Regions from separate parts of the Acidovorax sp. GW823-FHT05D11 genome, predicted to be linked through region 1. Evidence: predicted binding sites of a transcription regulator. Region 1 holds the regulator's gene; each other region holds the start of a gene.

Evidence for each region. The regulator NrdR, encoded in region 1, represses ribonucleotide reductase genes. The targets are predictions, from matches to a motif close to CACNANATNTNGTG.
Region 2: a site for NrdR is predicted at 2,209-2,222, ahead of AC3RCE_RS20790 (ribonucleoside-diphosphate reductase subunit alpha). Genes of this name have one in related genera too.
Region 3: a site for NrdR is predicted at 2,535-2,548, ahead of AC3RCE_RS01075 (ribonucleoside triphosphate reductase). Genes of this name have one in related genera too.

Annotation. Positions count from the first base shown of each region.
Region 1 is NZ_CM179502.1:3,595,891-3,601,221, forward strand. It holds gene AC3RCE_RS16660 (lytic transglycosylase domain-containing protein) at 1-700, shown strand, start outside; ZMP/ZTP riboswitch at 797-952, shown strand; gene glyA (serine hydroxymethyltransferase) at 988-2,232, shown strand; gene nrdR (transcriptional regulator NrdR) at 2,254-2,703, shown strand; gene AC3RCE_RS16675 (DMT family transporter) at 2,897-3,799, shown strand; gene AC3RCE_RS16680 (bifunctional metallophosphatase/5'-nucleotidase) at 3,810-5,331, opposite strand, start outside.
Region 2 is NZ_CM179502.1:4,515,786-4,521,116, reverse strand. It holds gene AC3RCE_RS20790 (ribonucleoside-diphosphate reductase subunit alpha) at 1-2,114, opposite strand, end outside; gene AC3RCE_RS20785 (hypothetical protein) at 2,289-2,462, shown strand; gene ampD (1,6-anhydro-N-acetylmuramyl-L-alanine amidase AmpD) at 2,484-3,116, opposite strand; gene AC3RCE_RS20775 (sigma-54-dependent transcriptional regulator) at 3,100-4,617, opposite strand; gene AC3RCE_RS20770 (two-component system sensor histidine kinase NtrB) at 4,629-5,331, opposite strand, start outside.
Region 3 is NZ_CM179502.1:223,621-228,951, forward strand. It holds gene AC3RCE_RS01065 (nitric-oxide reductase large subunit) at 1-1,777, shown strand, start outside; gene AC3RCE_RS01070 (hemerythrin domain-containing protein) at 1,849-2,277, shown strand; gene AC3RCE_RS01075 (ribonucleoside triphosphate reductase) at 2,581-4,599, shown strand; gene nrdD (anaerobic ribonucleoside-triphosphate reductase) at 4,695-4,895, shown strand; gene AC3RCE_RS01085 (anaerobic ribonucleoside-triphosphate reductase activating protein) at 4,930-5,331, shown strand, end outside.

The DNA.
Region 1 (5,331 bases):
GGACCTGCGCCAGGCAGGCGAAGCGCAATTGATGAACTGGCTGCAGGCCCGCCAGGTGGAAGTGCTTGGCATGCCCATCGAGCCGGAGGCCAGCGAGCGCGCCACGGCGGGCAATCCCAAGGACCTGCCCAAGGAGCAGGCCGCCGTCGCGTTCTGGCTCAGCAAGAAGTACCGCGTTGCCCCCGAGCCGCTGAGCGTGCTGGTGGCAGAGGCCTATGAAATTGGCGCGAAGTCCAAGATCGATCCCACGCTGATCCTGGCCATCATGGCCATCGAGTCGAGCTTCAACCCGTTTGCGCAAAGCGCGGTGGGCGCCCAGGGGTTGATGCAGGTGATGACCAACGTGCATACCGACAAGTACCAGAACTTCGGGGGGCACTTTGCGGCCTTCGATCCCGTGAGCAACCTGCGCGTGGGCGTGAAGGTCCTGCAGGAATGCATTTCGCGCGCGGGTTCCGTGGAGGGCGGGCTGCGCTTTTACGTGGGCGCCGGCAACCTGGCCGACGACGGCGGCTATGCCGCCAAGGTGATGGCCGAGCATTTCCGCCTGCGCCAGGTGGCCGGCGGCCGCTCCATGCCCACCGCGCCGCCGCCCACGCTGTCCACCCAGGCACCCGCCCAGATCATCCCGGTGTCTGCGCCGCCCGCGACGCCAGCGGCGGTGGCGGCCGACAAGGTAGCCCTGCTGACGGGGCTCTGAGCCGATCCTGTGCCGCCGGCCGGGGCGCCATGACCCCGGGGCGCACGGCACTTCGCGCGATGCGACACAGGTTGCGCATGCCACGTCAGCTACACTAGCGGGGTACGCGACTGGCGATAGGCGCGGCATCCCGCACACAGGGTGCTGCCGCTGACGTGGAAACCAGCAAGGGCTTGCCCCTTGTGAACCACTGGGAAGCGTGCCGCACGGGGTTCATCCTTCTGCGTTCCGCCGTTCGCCTGGGCAGCCCTTGTTTCAAGGGACACAAGTTCATAGGACTGCCAATCATGTACGACCGCAATATTCTTGTCGAACAAACCGACCCCGAGCTCTTTGCCGCCATCCAGGCTGAAAACGCCCGGCAAGAGCACCACATCGAGCTGATCGCCAGCGAGAACTACGCATCCCCCGCGGTGATGTGGGCGCAGGGCACGCAGCTGACCAACAAGTACGCCGAAGGCTACCCTGGCAAGCGCTACTACGGTGGCTGCGAGCATGTGGACGTGGCCGAGCAGCTGGCCATCGACCGCGTCAAGCAGATCTTCGGTGCCGAGGCCGCCAACGTGCAGCCCCACTGCGGCGCATCCGCCAACGAGGCCGTGTTCCTCGCGTTCCTCAAGCCCGGCGACACCATCATGGGCATGAGCCTGGCCGAAGGCGGCCACCTCACGCACGGCATGCCGCTCAACATGTCGGGCAAGTGGTTCAACGTGGTCTCCTACGGCCTCGATGCCAACGAAGCTCTGGACTACGACGCCATGGAGAAGAAGGCGCACGAAACCCGCCCCAAGCTCATCATCGCCGGTGCCTCGGCCTACAGCCTGCACATCGACTTCGCACGCTTTGCCAAGGTGGCCAAGGACGTGGGCGCGATCTTCATGGTGGACATGGCCCACTACGCCGGCCTGATCGCCGCGGGTGTGTACCCCAACCCGGTGCCGCATGCCGACGTGGTCACCAGCACCACGCACAAGAGCCTGCGCGGCCCCCGTGGCGGCATCATCCTGATGAAGGCCGAGCACGAGAAGGCCATCAACAGCGCCATCTTCCCCGGCCTGCAAGGCGGCCCGCTGATGCACGTGATCGCTGCCAAGGCCGTGGCCTTCAAGGAAGCGCTGCAGCCCGAGTTCAAGGCCTACCAGGAGCAGGTGGCCAAGAACGCCAAGGTGGTGGCCGAGACGCTGACCGCGCGCGGCCTGCGCATCGTCTCCGGCGGCACGCAAAGCCACGTGATGCTGGTGGACCTGCGTGCCAAGGGCATCACGGGCAAGGAAGCCGAGGCCGTGCTGGGCGCCGCCCACATGACCATCAACAAGAACGCGATCCCCAACGACCCTGAAAAGCCGATGGTGACCAGCGGCGTGCGCATTGGCACCCCCGCCATGACCACGCGCGGCTTCAAGGAAGAAGAAGCGCGCATCACCGCCAACCTGATCGCCGATGTGCTGGACAACCCGCGCGACGAGGCCAACATCGCCGCCGTGCGCGCCAAGGTCAATGCGCTGACGGCCCGCTTCCCGGTCTACCGTTAACTTCACCGGTCAGCAGCCGCCATGAAGTGCCCCTTCTGCAGCAACCTGGAAACGCAAGTCGTCGAAACGCGGGTGTCTGAAGATGGGGTGTTCATCCGCCGCCGCCGCCAGTGCGGCGCGTGCGACAAGCGCTTCACCACCTACGAACGGCCGGAAGTGAGCTTCCCGGCCATCGTGAAGAAGGATGGCCGGCGCATCGAGTACGAACGCGCCAAGCTGCTCGCTTCCTTCAATCTGGCGCTGCGCAAGCGCCCGGTCAGCACGGACCAGATCGACAGCGCCATCGAGCGCATCGAGGAAAAGCTGCTCAACCTCGGCCAGCGCGAAGTGATCTCCAGCCGCATCGGCGAGCTGGTCATGCGCGAGCTCAAGAAGCTCGACAAGGTGGCCTACATCCGCTTTGCCAGCGTGTACCGCAGTTTCGAGGACATCGACGACTTCCGCGCGATGGTGGACGAAGTGCGCAAATAACCGCCGCGGCGCCCACGGCCCGTTTGTTGCCGGGCTGGGCTGCCCACGCACCCGCCTCCAGCCAGGCCCAGCGGCCACCTTGGCGATACGCTATCAAAAATATAGCTTTCGGCGCTTGAAGTAAAAGCGCCAGAGGCTATTTTCATGGGCAAAACACCCCCCTGGTGCACAGAAACACCGCGGCTGCCCGACAATGCCTGCGGTGAAAACCCGCCACTTCCTGCAGCTGGTGCTGCTGTCGGCCCTCTGGGGCGCTTCGTTTCTCTTCATCCGCATCGCAAGCCCGCTGCTGGGGCCCAACGTGATGGCCGCCCTGCGCATCGGGCTGGGCACGCTGACCCTGGTCGCCATCATGCGGGCGGCCGGCGAGCCCTGGCCGTGGCGCCACTGGCGCGAGCTGTTCGGGCTGGGCACGCTCACCGTGGCGGTGCCGTTCCTGCTGTATGCCTGGGCAGCCTTGCACCTGCCGGCGGGCTACAGCTCATTGCTCAACACGATGGCCGTTCCCTTCAGCGTGCTCGCGGCTGCGTGGATGAAGGAAGACACGCTGAGCCAGCGCAAGTGGCTGGGCTGCCTGTGCGGCTTCGCGGGCGTGGCCCTGATCGTGCAGCTCGGCCCGGTGGAGCCCACGCCGTCCCTGCTGGTCGCGGCACTGGCCTGCATCATCGCGTCGGCCTGCTACGGGGTCTCCACCACCTGGATGAAGCGAGCCACCACGCGCATGTCGCCCCTGTCGATCGCCGCAGGCATCCACGCCGCCGCGCTGGTGCTGCTGCTGCCGGGCGCCGCATGGAGCCTGCCCGAAGCCCGCTTCACCGCCGGGGCCGTGGCGGCGGTGGCGGTCATGGGCATCGCCACCTCGGGCCTGGCCTACTGGCTCAACCTGCGCGTGCTCGCCCAGGTATCCCCGGTGGCGGCGATGAGTTCCGCGTTCATGATCCCGCTGTTCGGGGTGGCCTGGGGGCATGTGTTCCTGGGCGAGGCCCTGGGCCCCGGCATGCTCTGGGGCGGAGCGCTCGTGCTGGTGGCCACCGGCCTGGTCACGGGCTTCAACCCGCTGCGCTGGCTGGCGGCACTGCGCCCGGGCAAGGAATAGCCGCCGCCGCTCAACGCACGGCGCGCGCGACGGACGTGATGCGGTTGGTAGCAGGCACGGCCACCGGACTCTGCGTGCGGAAGTAGGCCTCCAGCGCGTCCAGGTCCAGCCCGCCCACCAGGCGGTCGCGCCCTTCGGTCAGCACGGTGAAGTTGTCTCCGCCGCTGTCGAGGTAGCTGCTCATCACCACGCGCACCGGCATGTCGTCACGCAGCGCAGCACCCTGCAGCACCATCTGGCTGACGCGCTCGCCCGCCGGCCGGGACAGGTCGAACTGGTAGGCAAAGCCCGATGAGACCGACAGCACGCGGGGCCGCTGCACGGTGTTGCTGCCGCTGGCGAACTGCTGCTCCAGCACCGCCCTGATCTCCGCGCCCGTGAAGGTCTTCACGACCAGCTGGTTGCCAAAGGGCTGCACGGCAAACAGCTGCCCGTAGCGCACCAGGCCCTGCGCATCCGGCACCAGGTCGGCACGCAGCCCCCCCGGGTTCATGAAGGACAGCTGCGCCCCGCCCTGCTCCGGCGCGCGCGTGGCGTGGAGCTGCGCATCGGCGACCAGGTTGCCCAGGGCGCTCTCCAGCGAGGGCGTCAGCACGCGGCGCAGGGCCGACACGGCCTGCCCCACCGGGCGCTGCGCCAGCGGTATGGCCGCCGCGCGGTAGGTGTCGACGATCTTTTGCACCGCCGGATCGGCCGGGAAGGAAGGCACGGCCAAGGTCATGGGCACGTGTCCCTGGCTGCCGGTGAAGGCCTCTCCCTGCACGATGACGTTGCGCGCCGTCTTGCGCACCACGCGGCGCGTGCGGGTGTCCACACGCAGCTGGATGTCGGTGAGCAGCGTCCCATACTGGCCTGCACTGGTCAGGAGGAAGGGCCTGGCGGGATTCACACGGGCGTAGTCGCACACGTAGGCCTGGTGCGTGTGGCCGGAGACCACCACGTCCACCGCGGGGTCCAGGCGCTCCAGGATGGGGACGATGTCGCCGGAGAGGCCCGCGCAGCTGGTCTCCTGCACCCCGGCCGTGGTGCTGCCGCCTTCATGGATGACGACCGCGATCACGTCGGCGCCCTGCGCCTTGAGCTGGGGAATCAGGGCATTGGCCGTGGCCGCCTCATCCTCGAAGCGCAGCCCGGCCACGCCCGAGGGGCTCACCATGGTGGGCGTGGCCTGGAGCGTGAGCCCGATGACGCCCAGCGTCACCGTGGTGCCACCCTGCGTGAAGCGCTTGAGCCCCGTCGCGGGCAGCAGTGTCCGCCCGTCCTCGACGCGCACCGTATTCGCGGCCAGGAAGCCAAAGCGGGCGCCCTTGAATGGCTGGCTGATCTGGCAGGGCTGGCGCGCCGTGAACTTCTCGCAACCTCCCTGCTGCAGGCGCAGCAGCTCGCGCCAGCCGCGGTCGAACTCATGGTTGCCCACCGCGTTGAAGTCGATCTGCATCTCGTTGACGGCCTCGATGGTGGGCTCGTCCAGGAATAGCGAGGACACCAGCGGCGACGCACCGACCATGTCGCCGGCGGACACGACCGCGTGG
Region 2 (5,331 bases), 920 kb from region 1:
CGTTCCCGTGCCAGTTCGGTGGAGGCCCAGTAGGCGTAGTAGCAGATGGCTTCCATCGACTTGTCGGCGAACTCCACGGCCTCTTGCGACGCGTAGGGAATGCGCAGCTCATACAGGCTGTCCTGGAACGCCATCACCCCCAGGCCCACCGGGCGATGGCGCAGGTTGGAGTCGCGCGCCTTCTTGACGGCGTAGTAGTTGATGTCGATCACGTTGTCGAGCATGCGCATGGCGACCTTGATGGTCCTCTTGAGCTTGTCATGGTCGATCTGGCCGTCCTTCAGATGCTGCAGCAGGTTGACCGAGCCGAGGTTGCACACGGCGGTCTCGGTGTCGCTGGTGTTCAGCGTGATCTCGGTGCACAGGTTGGACGAGTGCACCACGCCGGCGTGCTGCTGGGGCGAGCGCACGTTGCAGGCGTCCTTGAACGTGATCCAGGGGTGGCCGGTCTCGAACAGCATGGTCAGCATCTTGCGCCACATGTCGGTGGCCTGCACCGTCTTGGAAGGCTTGATCTCGCCGCGCGCGGCCTTTTCCTCGTAGGCCACGTAGGCTTTCTCGAAGTCGGCGCCGAAGAGGTCGTGCAGGTCGGGCACGTTGGAAGGGGAGAACAGGGTCCAGGTGCCCTTTTCCATCACGCGGCGCATGAACAGGTCGGGAATCCAGTTCGCCGTGTTCATGTCGTGCGTGCGGCGGCGGTCGTCGCCCGTGTTCTTGCGCAGCTCCAGGAATTCTTCGATGTCGAGGTGCCAGGATTCCAGGTAGGTGCAGACAGCGCCCTTGCGCTTGCCGCCCTGGTTCACGGCCACGGCCGTGTCGTTGACGACCTTGAGGAAAGGCACCACGCCTTGCGATTCGCCGTTGGTGCCCTTGATGTGCGAACCCAGCGCGCGCACCCGGGTCCAGTCGTTGCCCAGGCCGCCCGCGAACTTGGACAGCAGGGCGTTTTCCTTGATCGACTCGTAGATGCCGTCCAGGTCGTCGGGCACCGTGGTCAGGTAGCACGAAGACAGCTGCGAGCGCAGCGTACCGCTGTTGAACAGCGTGGGCGTGCTGGACATGAAGTCGAACGACGAGAGCACTTCATAGAACTCAATGGCGCGGGCTTCGCGGTCGACTTCGTTGAGGGCCAGGCCCATGGCCACGCGCATGAAGAAAGCCTGGGGCAACTCGATGCGCGTCTTTTTGACGTGCAGGAAGTAACGGTCGTACAGGGTCTGCAGTCCGAGGTAGTCGAACTTCAGGTCGCGGTCCGCCTGCAGGGCGGCGCCCAGGCGCTGCAGGTCATATTGCAGCAGGCGCTCGTCCAGCAGCTCGTTTTCCACGCCCTTCTTGATGAATTCGGGGAAGTAGTCGATATAGGCTTGTCCCATCGCGCTCTGGGTCACCTCGCGGCCCAGGACTTCGCGCACGATCGTGTGCAGCAGCAGGCGGGCGGTGGCGTAGGTGTAGTCGGGGTCTTTTTCGATGAGCGTGCGTGCCGCCAGGATGGAGGCCTTGTAGACCTCGTCCATGGGAACGCCGTCGTACAGGTTGCGCATGGTTTCGGCAACGATGGGGTCTGCGCTGACGTCCGCGCCAAGATTCACGCAGGCCGACTCGATCAATGCCTGCAGCCGGTGGAGGTCGAGCGCAACGCGTTCTCCGCCGTCCAGCACGTGGAGCAGCGGAGCGGGGGCGGACGGAGCCTGCTGCTCGACCTGGCGTGCACGCTCCTGGGTGCGGCGCTCGCGGTACAGCACGTAGGCGCGGGCAATCTCATGGTGGCCGCCACGCATCAGTCCGAGTTCCACCTGGTCCTGCACATCTTCAATATGAAAGGTGCCGCCTCCGGGGCGCGACCGCACCAGGGCGCGGGTGACATTCTGGGTCAGGGTGTCCACGACTTCGCGCACGCTGGCGGACGCGGCGCCTTGTGTGCCATGCACCGCCAGGAAGGCCTTCATCATCGCCACCGCGATCTTTTGCGGCTCAAACGGCACCACCGCCCCGTTGCGGCGGATGATCTGGTAGTGCGCCAGCGAGTTGGCCGCCGACGTTGGCGCGGGCTGCGAAGCCGGAGCTTGCGCTGGGTTGGCGTGGGTGGTGGAAGGCGTAGTCAAAGCAGCTTGCATGGGTGTCCTCTTCTGTGGGCTGTCTGGGATGTGTGGCGCGGGGCGTGAAGCCGCCGCAAGGTGTGAGTGATGGGCCGGACTTCTGTCTGCCGCACACTATATATGGTGTGTCAGGTGCATTCAAGACACTACCGGTAGTGTACCGCCCCAAACCCCTGGGAAAAGGGAAACAGCATGTTTTCAATGCTGCGAGTTCTTGCGATGACCCCGCTGGAATCCCTTGTCCCACCGAAAAAGCAGCAGCGAATCCGCGCCGCGGCGGGCGATTCGGGCGGTTTTTCTTCGCGAGGCCGCGTGGAGCTTGGCGATGCGGCTTTGTGCGGTTGCACAAAGAAAAAGTTGCTGTGACGCGGCGCTGCGACAGCGCGTTCAGCTGGCGGCCAGGATGGTGGGCCGGGTCGCCGCGGGAAAACGGTGCGGAGGCCAGCGCAACGACTTTTGTACCTTCACCCAGTCGAAGCCGGGGCCGGGATCCTGCTTGCGCCCGGGCGCTATGTGCTCATGTCCCGCAATGTGCGCGATGGGATAACGCCGCGCGATGTCCTGGCAGAGCGTGGCCAGCGTCCGGTACTGGGCGGGTTCGAACGCCAGGCCCTCCAGGCCCTCCAGCTCAATGCCGATCGAGTCGTCATTGCACTGGCTGCGCCCGCGGTAGGCCGACTGGCCTGCGTGCCAGGCCCGCAGATCGCAATCCACGAACTGCCAGAGCGCACCGGTGCGCTCGATGAAGAAATGCGACGACACCGCCAGTCCGCGGATGCTCTGGTAGTAGGGATGGGCATCCCAGTCCAGGGTGTTGGTGAACAGCTGTTGCACTGCACCCCCCCCGTACTCGCCCGGCGGCAGGCTGATGGAATGCACCACGATCAGGTCGATGGCGGACCTGGCCGGTGCCGGGCGCGTGCCATGGTTGGGGGATGGGAGCCTCGTGGCCGCGCGGTGCCATCCGCCGTCCCACGGCGGTGGGTCCGCCGGCGCTGCCTCCTCAGCCCACGTCGTCATGCGGGTCCTGGTCGTTGGGCACGGCGATGTTCAGCCGGGCGATCCTGTAGCGTATCTGGCGCAGGCTGATGCCCAGCCGGGCGGCGGTGGCGGTCCGGTTGAAGCCCGCCTCGCGCAGGGCGCGGATCAGGATGTCGCGCTCCTGCTGGTCAAGCCATGCCTGAAGATCGCTGGGCAGCGTCACCAGGCTGCCCGCGCCGGGCGGCGGCGCGGCCGGGTAGGCGCTCTGCGGGTCGGCGGGGGACGGCATCGCGGGCGCTGGCGCCGCCCGTGTCCTCGGGGACTCGGCGGTCCCCCCCGAGGGCCCGTCCACATGCAGCTCTTCCCCATCGCTGAGCGCCACGGCCCGGTGCAGCAGGTTTTCAAGTTCCCGGACGTTGCCGGTCAGCGGGTGCGCGGCGATGGCGTGGAGCGCGCTGTCGGTCAGCGGGGGGACCGGCATGCCCGATTCCTGCGCGATGCGCGAGAGCAGCGCGGCGCACAGCACCGGCAGGTCCTCGCGCCGCTCGCGCAGAGGGGGGATCAGGATCTCGATCACGTTGAGCCGGTAGTACAGATCCTGCCGGAAGCGGCCCGATTGCACATCGGCGGCCAGGTCGCGGTGCGTGGCGCTGACGATGCGCACATCCACCGTCTCCTCCTGCGTCGAGCCCAGGGGCCGCACGCTGCGCTCCTGGATCGCACGCAGCAATTTGGACTGCATGGCCAGGGGCAGGTCGCCGATCTCGTCGAGAAACAGCGTGCCGCCACGGGCCGCCTGAAAGTAGCCGTCGCGATCCTGGGCGGCGCCGGTGTAGGAGCCCTTGCGGGCGCCGAAGAACTCCGCCTCGAGCAGGTTCTCGGGAATGGCACCACAGTTCACGGCCACCAGCGGGCCATCCGCGCGCTGGCTGCTGGCATGCAGGGCCTGCGCCACCAGTTCCTTGCCCGTGCCTGATTCACCGTGAATCAGCACGGGCGCCATGCCGCGCGCGACCTTGGCCACCCGCTGCTTGACGTTGCGGATCGCCTCGGAGGTGCCCACCAGCCGGTCCAGGGCGGTGCCCGCCGCCAGGGGATCCGCGCCGGCCGGCGCCGGCCGGCCTTGCACTCCACCGCTGCGCGCGGCCCGGGGCGCGGGGACACCACCCGTGCCCTGCACCGCGGAGGCGACAACCGACCGGAACTGCTTGAGGTCCACCGGCTTGGTCATGTAGTCGAACGCGCCGGAGCGCAGGGCCTCCACGGCGTTCTCGGCCGACCCGTAGGCCGTCATGACCACGCAGCGTTCGCGGCGCTGCTGGTCACGCAGGTCCTGCAGCAGTTCCATGCCGAACCCGTCGGGCAGGCGCATGTCGGTGATGACGGCATCGAACCGGTGGGCCTTGAGCTGCTCGCGTGCCTCCTGCACGCTGGACGCAGTCTCCACACGATAGCCTTCGCGCAGCAGCGTCAGCTCGTACAAGGTGCGCAGGTCGGGTTCGTCGTCCACGACGAGGATGGAGGCGGCAGGGGCGTTCATGGCAATGTGTTTCAGACCACGATGGTGTCAAACAGCGTGGCGGCTTCGGTGGGGCGTGTGGTGCGGCGAAAGCCCACGGTGAAGGCGTTGCCTCCCACCTCGCCCCGCAGGGTGGTGCGGGTAAGCCGCTGGTAGCTGATGGACGCCCCATGGCGCTGGCACAGCTCGCGGCAAATATACAGGCCCAGGCCGCTGGAGCGGCTTTCGGATGAAAAGAAGGGCTCGAACAGGTGGCGCTCCACCGATTTGTCCATGGGGGCGCCGTCGCTCCAGACTTGCAGGCTGATCTGTCCCGACGGCAGGGCCCGGGTGGTCACCGTGAGCGAATCGGGCTCCTGGCCCATGTAGCGCAGCGCATTGTCCAGCAGGTTCACGAGCACGCGGCGCAGATGCTCCGTGTCGAATTCCACCTGGGTATTGCCCGCTTCGAGCATCACCACCGCGCGGCGCTGCAGGGGGTCCTGCGCCTGCCAGTCATTCCAGACCAGCGCCACGGTTTCATCCAGCGGCAAGGTGGATGCCGGCGCGTGGCTGATCTGGTGCTGCACGCGGGCGATGTCCAGCACCTCTTCGGCGATGCGGGCCAGGCGGTCCGCATTCTGCTGCACCATGCGCGCCAGGCGTTTCTGGGCGGGGTCGTGCAGGTCTTCCTCGAGCAGGGCGTTGGCCTGCACGATGGCGGCCAGCGGGTTGCGGATCTCATGCGCCACGGCG
Region 3 (5,331 bases), 2.2 Mb from region 1:
CGAGCACTTCGCCATGAAGGAGAACACCCTGCCCAGCGCCGAGCGGCGCGCGCAGATGACGGGTTTCTTCTTCTGGACGGCCTGGGCCGCCGCCACCGAGCGCCCCGGCACCACGGCAACGTACACCAACAACTGGCCCCACGAGCCGCTGATCGGCAACAAGCCCACGGCCGAGAACATGGTCTGGTCGGTGATGAGCGTGGTCGTGATGATGGCGGGCGTGGGCTTCCTCGTGTGGGGCTGGTCCTTCCTGCGCAAGCACGACGAGGTGGAGCCCACGCCACCCCAGCATGACCCGCTCTCGCGCGTGCCGCTCACGCCGTCGCAGCGCGGGCTGGGCAAGTATTTGTTCCTCATCGTTGCGCTGTTCAGCTTCCAGGTGCTGCTGGGCGGCTTCACGGCCCACTACACGGTGGAAGGCCAGCAGTTCTACGGCATCAACGTGTCGCAGTGGTTCCCCTATTCGCTGGTGCGCACCTGGCACATCCAGAGCGCGCTGTTCTGGATCGCCACGGGCTTCCTGGCAGCCGGTCTGTTCCTCGCGCCGCTCATCAATGGCGGCAAGGACCCGGCTTACCAGAAGCTGGGCGTGGACATCCTGTTCTGGGCGCTGGTCGTGGTGGTGGTCGGCTCGTTCACGGGCAACTACCTGGCCATCGCGCAGATCATGCCGCCCGAGTGGAACTTCTGGCTGGGCCACCAGGGCTATGAATACGTGGACCTGGGCCGCCTGTGGCAGATCGGCAAGTTCACCGGCATCGCCTTCTGGCTGGTGCTCATGCTGCGCGGCATCGTGCCGGCGCTGCGCACCCCCGGTGGCGACAAGAACCTGCTGGCGCTGCTGACGGCGTCGGTGGTGGCCATCGGCCTGTTCTACGGCGCGGGCTTCTTCTACGGCGAACGCACCCACCTGTCGGTGATGGAGTACTGGCGCTGGTGGGTGGTGCACCTGTGGGTGGAGGGCTTCTTCGAAGTCTTCGCCACCACGGCGCTCGCCTTCATCTTCTCGACGCTGGGGCTGGTGTCGGTGCGCATGGCCACCACGGCCAGCCTGGCCTCGGCCTCGCTGTTCATGCTGGGCGGCGTGCCCGGCACCTTCCACCACCTGTACTTCGCGGGCACGACCACCCCGGTGATGGCCGTGGGCGCAGCCTTCAGCGCGCTCGAAGTGGTGCCGCTGGTCGTGCTGGGCCACGAGGCCTGGGAACACTGGCGCCTGCAGCACCGCACGCCCTGGATGGCCCGCCTGCGCTGGCCGCTGATGTGCTTCGTGGCCGTGGCCTTCTGGAACATGCTGGGCGCGGGTGTCTTCGGCTTCATGATCAACCCGCCCATCTCGCTGTACTACGTGCAGGGCCTGAACACCACGCCGGTGCATGCCCACGCCGCGCTGTTCGGGGTGTATGGCTTCCTGGCGCTGGGCTTCACGTTGCTGGTGCTGCGCTACATCCGGCCGCAGCTGGTGTTCAGCGAGCGGCTCATGAAGACGGGCTTCTGGTGGCTCAACGCCGGCCTGGTGCTGATGATCGCCACCAGTCTGTTCCCCATCGCCCTGTTCCAGTTCCACGCGAGCGTGAGCGAAGGCCTGTGGTACGCCCGGGGCGAGGCCTTCATGCAGCAGCCCTTCATCCAGACGCTGCGCTGGGTGCGCACCTTCGGCGACGTGGTCTTCATCGTCGGCGCGCTGGCCATGGCCTGGCAGGTGGTGAGCGGTGTGTTCGGTTCGCGGGCCCCGGCCGCTTCCACGGGGGCCTACCTGGCGCAGGCCCGTCGCTGAAATGCACCGTGCGCGGCGGCAGCCACAAGCGGCCACCGCGCTCACACACCGTTTGCCCACAAGGACTGACCATGAACCTCGACAAATTCAAGCACCAGCACACCGACATCCTGCGCAGCATCGCCACCTTGCGCGCCCTGGCCCACGCGGGCGTGCAGGCCAACGCCACGGCCATCGCGCAGGGCATCGTGGCGATGAGCGGCACCATCAAGCTGCATCTGGCCGTGGAAGACCAGGTGCTCTACCCCGCACTGCAGCGCGGTGGCAACCCCGAACTGGCGCGCCTGGGCCGCCAGTACCAGAGCGAGATGACCTCGATTGCCAGCGCCTACGACGCCTTTGCGCGCCGCTGGAACACGGCCGAGGCCGTGCGCCGCGATGCGCAGGGCTTTCGGGACGAGGCCAACGTGGTGCTGCGCCGGGTGTTCGAGCGCATGCAGCGCGAAGACCATGACTTTTATCCGCGCATCGAGGAGGAAGAAACCGCCGCCTGCCATTGAGCGCCCACGCGAACGCAGCCCGGCCGCAGCGGTGGAGCCCCTGCAGCCCCTAGCCCCTAGCCCCCCAACAAAAACACCCACCTTTTCCACGCACACCTCTTGTGCTCCAGCGTGCCATCACACGCACCCCCATCCATCGGTAGGGCCTGACGGCACCTTCCTTTCGCCGGCCTTTGTGCCGGCATTTTTTTTACCCCTGCTTACCGCCTCGATTGTGTTGGGTCAAACTACCTATAGTGGTTGGTGGGTATCGTGGACACCATAGGTAGTGTTTTTAACCCGTTCCACAGATTGGTCGAACCCATGGCGTCCACCCTTTCCACCTTGCCCCGCGAAGTCGTTTTGCGCAGCGGCCAGCGCGTTCCTTTTGACGCCGAACGCATCCGCGCCGCGCTGGCCAGCGCCGGGCAGGCCTCGGGTGAATATGGCGCCGACGAAGCGGCGTTGCTCACCGCCCAGGTCACCAAGGTGCTGATCCACCGCTTCCATGGCGAGGCACCCACCATCGAGCAGATCCAGGACGTGGCCGAGCAGACGCTGATCGCCGCCAACCACCTGGCGACCGCGCGCGCCTACATCGTCTACCGCGAGCAGCACGCCCAGCTCCGCGCCGACCGGCAGACGCTGGTCGATGTGGAAAGCTCCATCAACGAATACCTCACGCGCGCCGACTGGCGCGTGAACGCCAACGCCAACCAGGGTTACTCGCTGGGCGGGCTGATCCTGAACGTGGCGGGCAAGGTCACGGCCAACTACTGGCTGTCGCACGTCTACACGCCCGAGATCGGCGAGGCGCACCGCAATGGCGACCTCCACATCCATGACCTTGACATGCTCAGCGGCTACTGCGCGGGCTGGTCGCTGCGCACGCTGCTGCACGAGGGGCTCAACGGCGTGCCGGGCAAGGTGGAGGCGGGGCCGCCCAAACACATGAGTTCGGCCGTGGGGCAGATCGTGAACTTCCTGGGCACGCTGCAAAACGAGTGGGCGGGCGCGCAGGCGTTCTCGTCGTTCGACACCTACATGGCGCCCTTTGTGCGCATTGATGCCATGGACTACGCCGCCGTGCGCCAGTGCATCCAGGAGCTGGTCTACAACCTCAACGTGCCCTCGCGCTGGGGCACGCAGACGCCGTTCACCAACCTCACCTTCGACTGGACCTGTCCCGAGGACCTGCGCGAGCAGGTGCCCGTGATCGCTGGCCAGGAGATGCCGTTTTGCTATGGCGACCTGCAGGCCGAGATGGACCTCATCAACCGCGCCTACATCGACGTGATGACCACGGGCGATGCCAAGGGCCGGGTGTTCACCTTCCCAATCCCCACGTACAACATCACCAAGGATTTTCCGTGGGAGAGCGAGAACGCGCAGCTGCTGTTCGAGATGACGGCCAAGTACGGTCTGCCGTACTTCCAGAACTTCATCAACTCCGAGCTGGAGCCCAACATGGTGCGCTCCATGTGCTGCCGCCTGCAACTCGATTTGCGTGAACTGCTCAAGCGCGGCAACGGCCTGTTCGGCAGCGCCGAGCAGACGGGCAGCCTGGGCGTGGTCACCATCAATTGCGCGCGCCTGGGCTACCAGCATGCGGGCGATGAGGCGGGCCTGTTCGCCGCGCTCGACCGCCTGCTGGAACTGGGCAAACAAAGCCTGGAGACCAAACGCAAGCTCATCCAGCGCCTGATGGACCAGGGCCTGTTCCCCTACACCAAGCGCTACCTGGGCACCTTGCGCAACCACTTTTCCACGCTGGGCGTGAACGGCATCAACGAGATGGTGCGCAACTTCACGGCGGACCGGCACGACATCACCACCGAGTGGGGCCACGCGTTTGCCGTGCGCCTGCTCGACCACGTGCGCGAGCGCATGACCGCCTTCCAGGAAGAAACCGGCCACCTCTACAACCTGGAGGCCACGCCCGCCGAAGGCACCACCTACCGCTTCGCCAAGGAAGACAAAAAGCGCTGGCCCGCCATCCTGCAGGCGGGCACGTCCGAGCAGCCTTACTACACCAACTCCTCGCAGCTGCCCGTGGGCTTCACCGACGACCCGTTCGAGGCGCTGATGCGGCAGGAGGCGCTGCAGTCCAAATACACCGGCGGCACCGTGCTGCACCTGTACATGGGCGAGCGCTTGTCCAGCGGCGCGGCCTGCCGCGATCTGGTGCGGCGCGCGCTCACGCGCTTTCGCCTGCCCTACATCACCGTCACGCCCACGTTCTCGATCTGTCCCACGCACGGCTACCTGGCGGGCGAGCACCCGTTCTGCCCGCGCTGCGACGAAGAGCGGCTGGACGCCAAGCGGCGGCGGCTTGCGGCCTGACCTCGAATTTCAAACCAAATTGACCTGTAGCGCTTATCAATAAAGAGCTGGCAGCTATCAATAAAGAAGCATTTTTTAACCATGAAGGAGATCACATGAGCCATTTCTCTACCCCCGAACAGGCCGCCCTGGCCGCCGTGCAGCTCACCGACGGCGAGCGCCAGCCCTGCGAGGTCTGGACCCGCGTCATGGGCTACCACCGCCCCGTGGCCAGCTTCAACACGGGCAAGCAGGGCGAGCACGCCGAGCGCCGTTTCTTTTCAGAGCAGGCGCGTGGTGGAAGCAACGCCTGCTGAGGCGCCGCCAGCGTCCGCGCTGCGGCTGGGCGGCATGACGCCGCTCACCACCATCGACTTCCCCGGCCGCCTCGCGGCCGTTTTCTATTGCCAGGGTTGCCCCTGGCGCTGCGGCTACTGCCACAACCCCGGGCTGCTCGACGCCGCCGCGCCCCCGGCGTTGCCGTGGGACGAGGCGCTGCAGTTCCTGCACAGCCGCCGGGGCCTGCTTGACGGCGTGGTGTTTTCGGGCGGTGAGCCGACGCTGCAAGCCGCGCTGCCCGCTGCGGTGGATGCCGTGCGCGCACTGGGCCTGCAGGCTGCGTTGCACACCGGCGGCATGTACCCCGGGCGGCTGGCGGCGCTGCTGTCGCGCCTCCACTGGGTGGGGCTGGACATCAAGGCCCTGCCGCAGCGCTACGACGCCATCACCGCCACCCCCGGCAGCGGCGCGCGC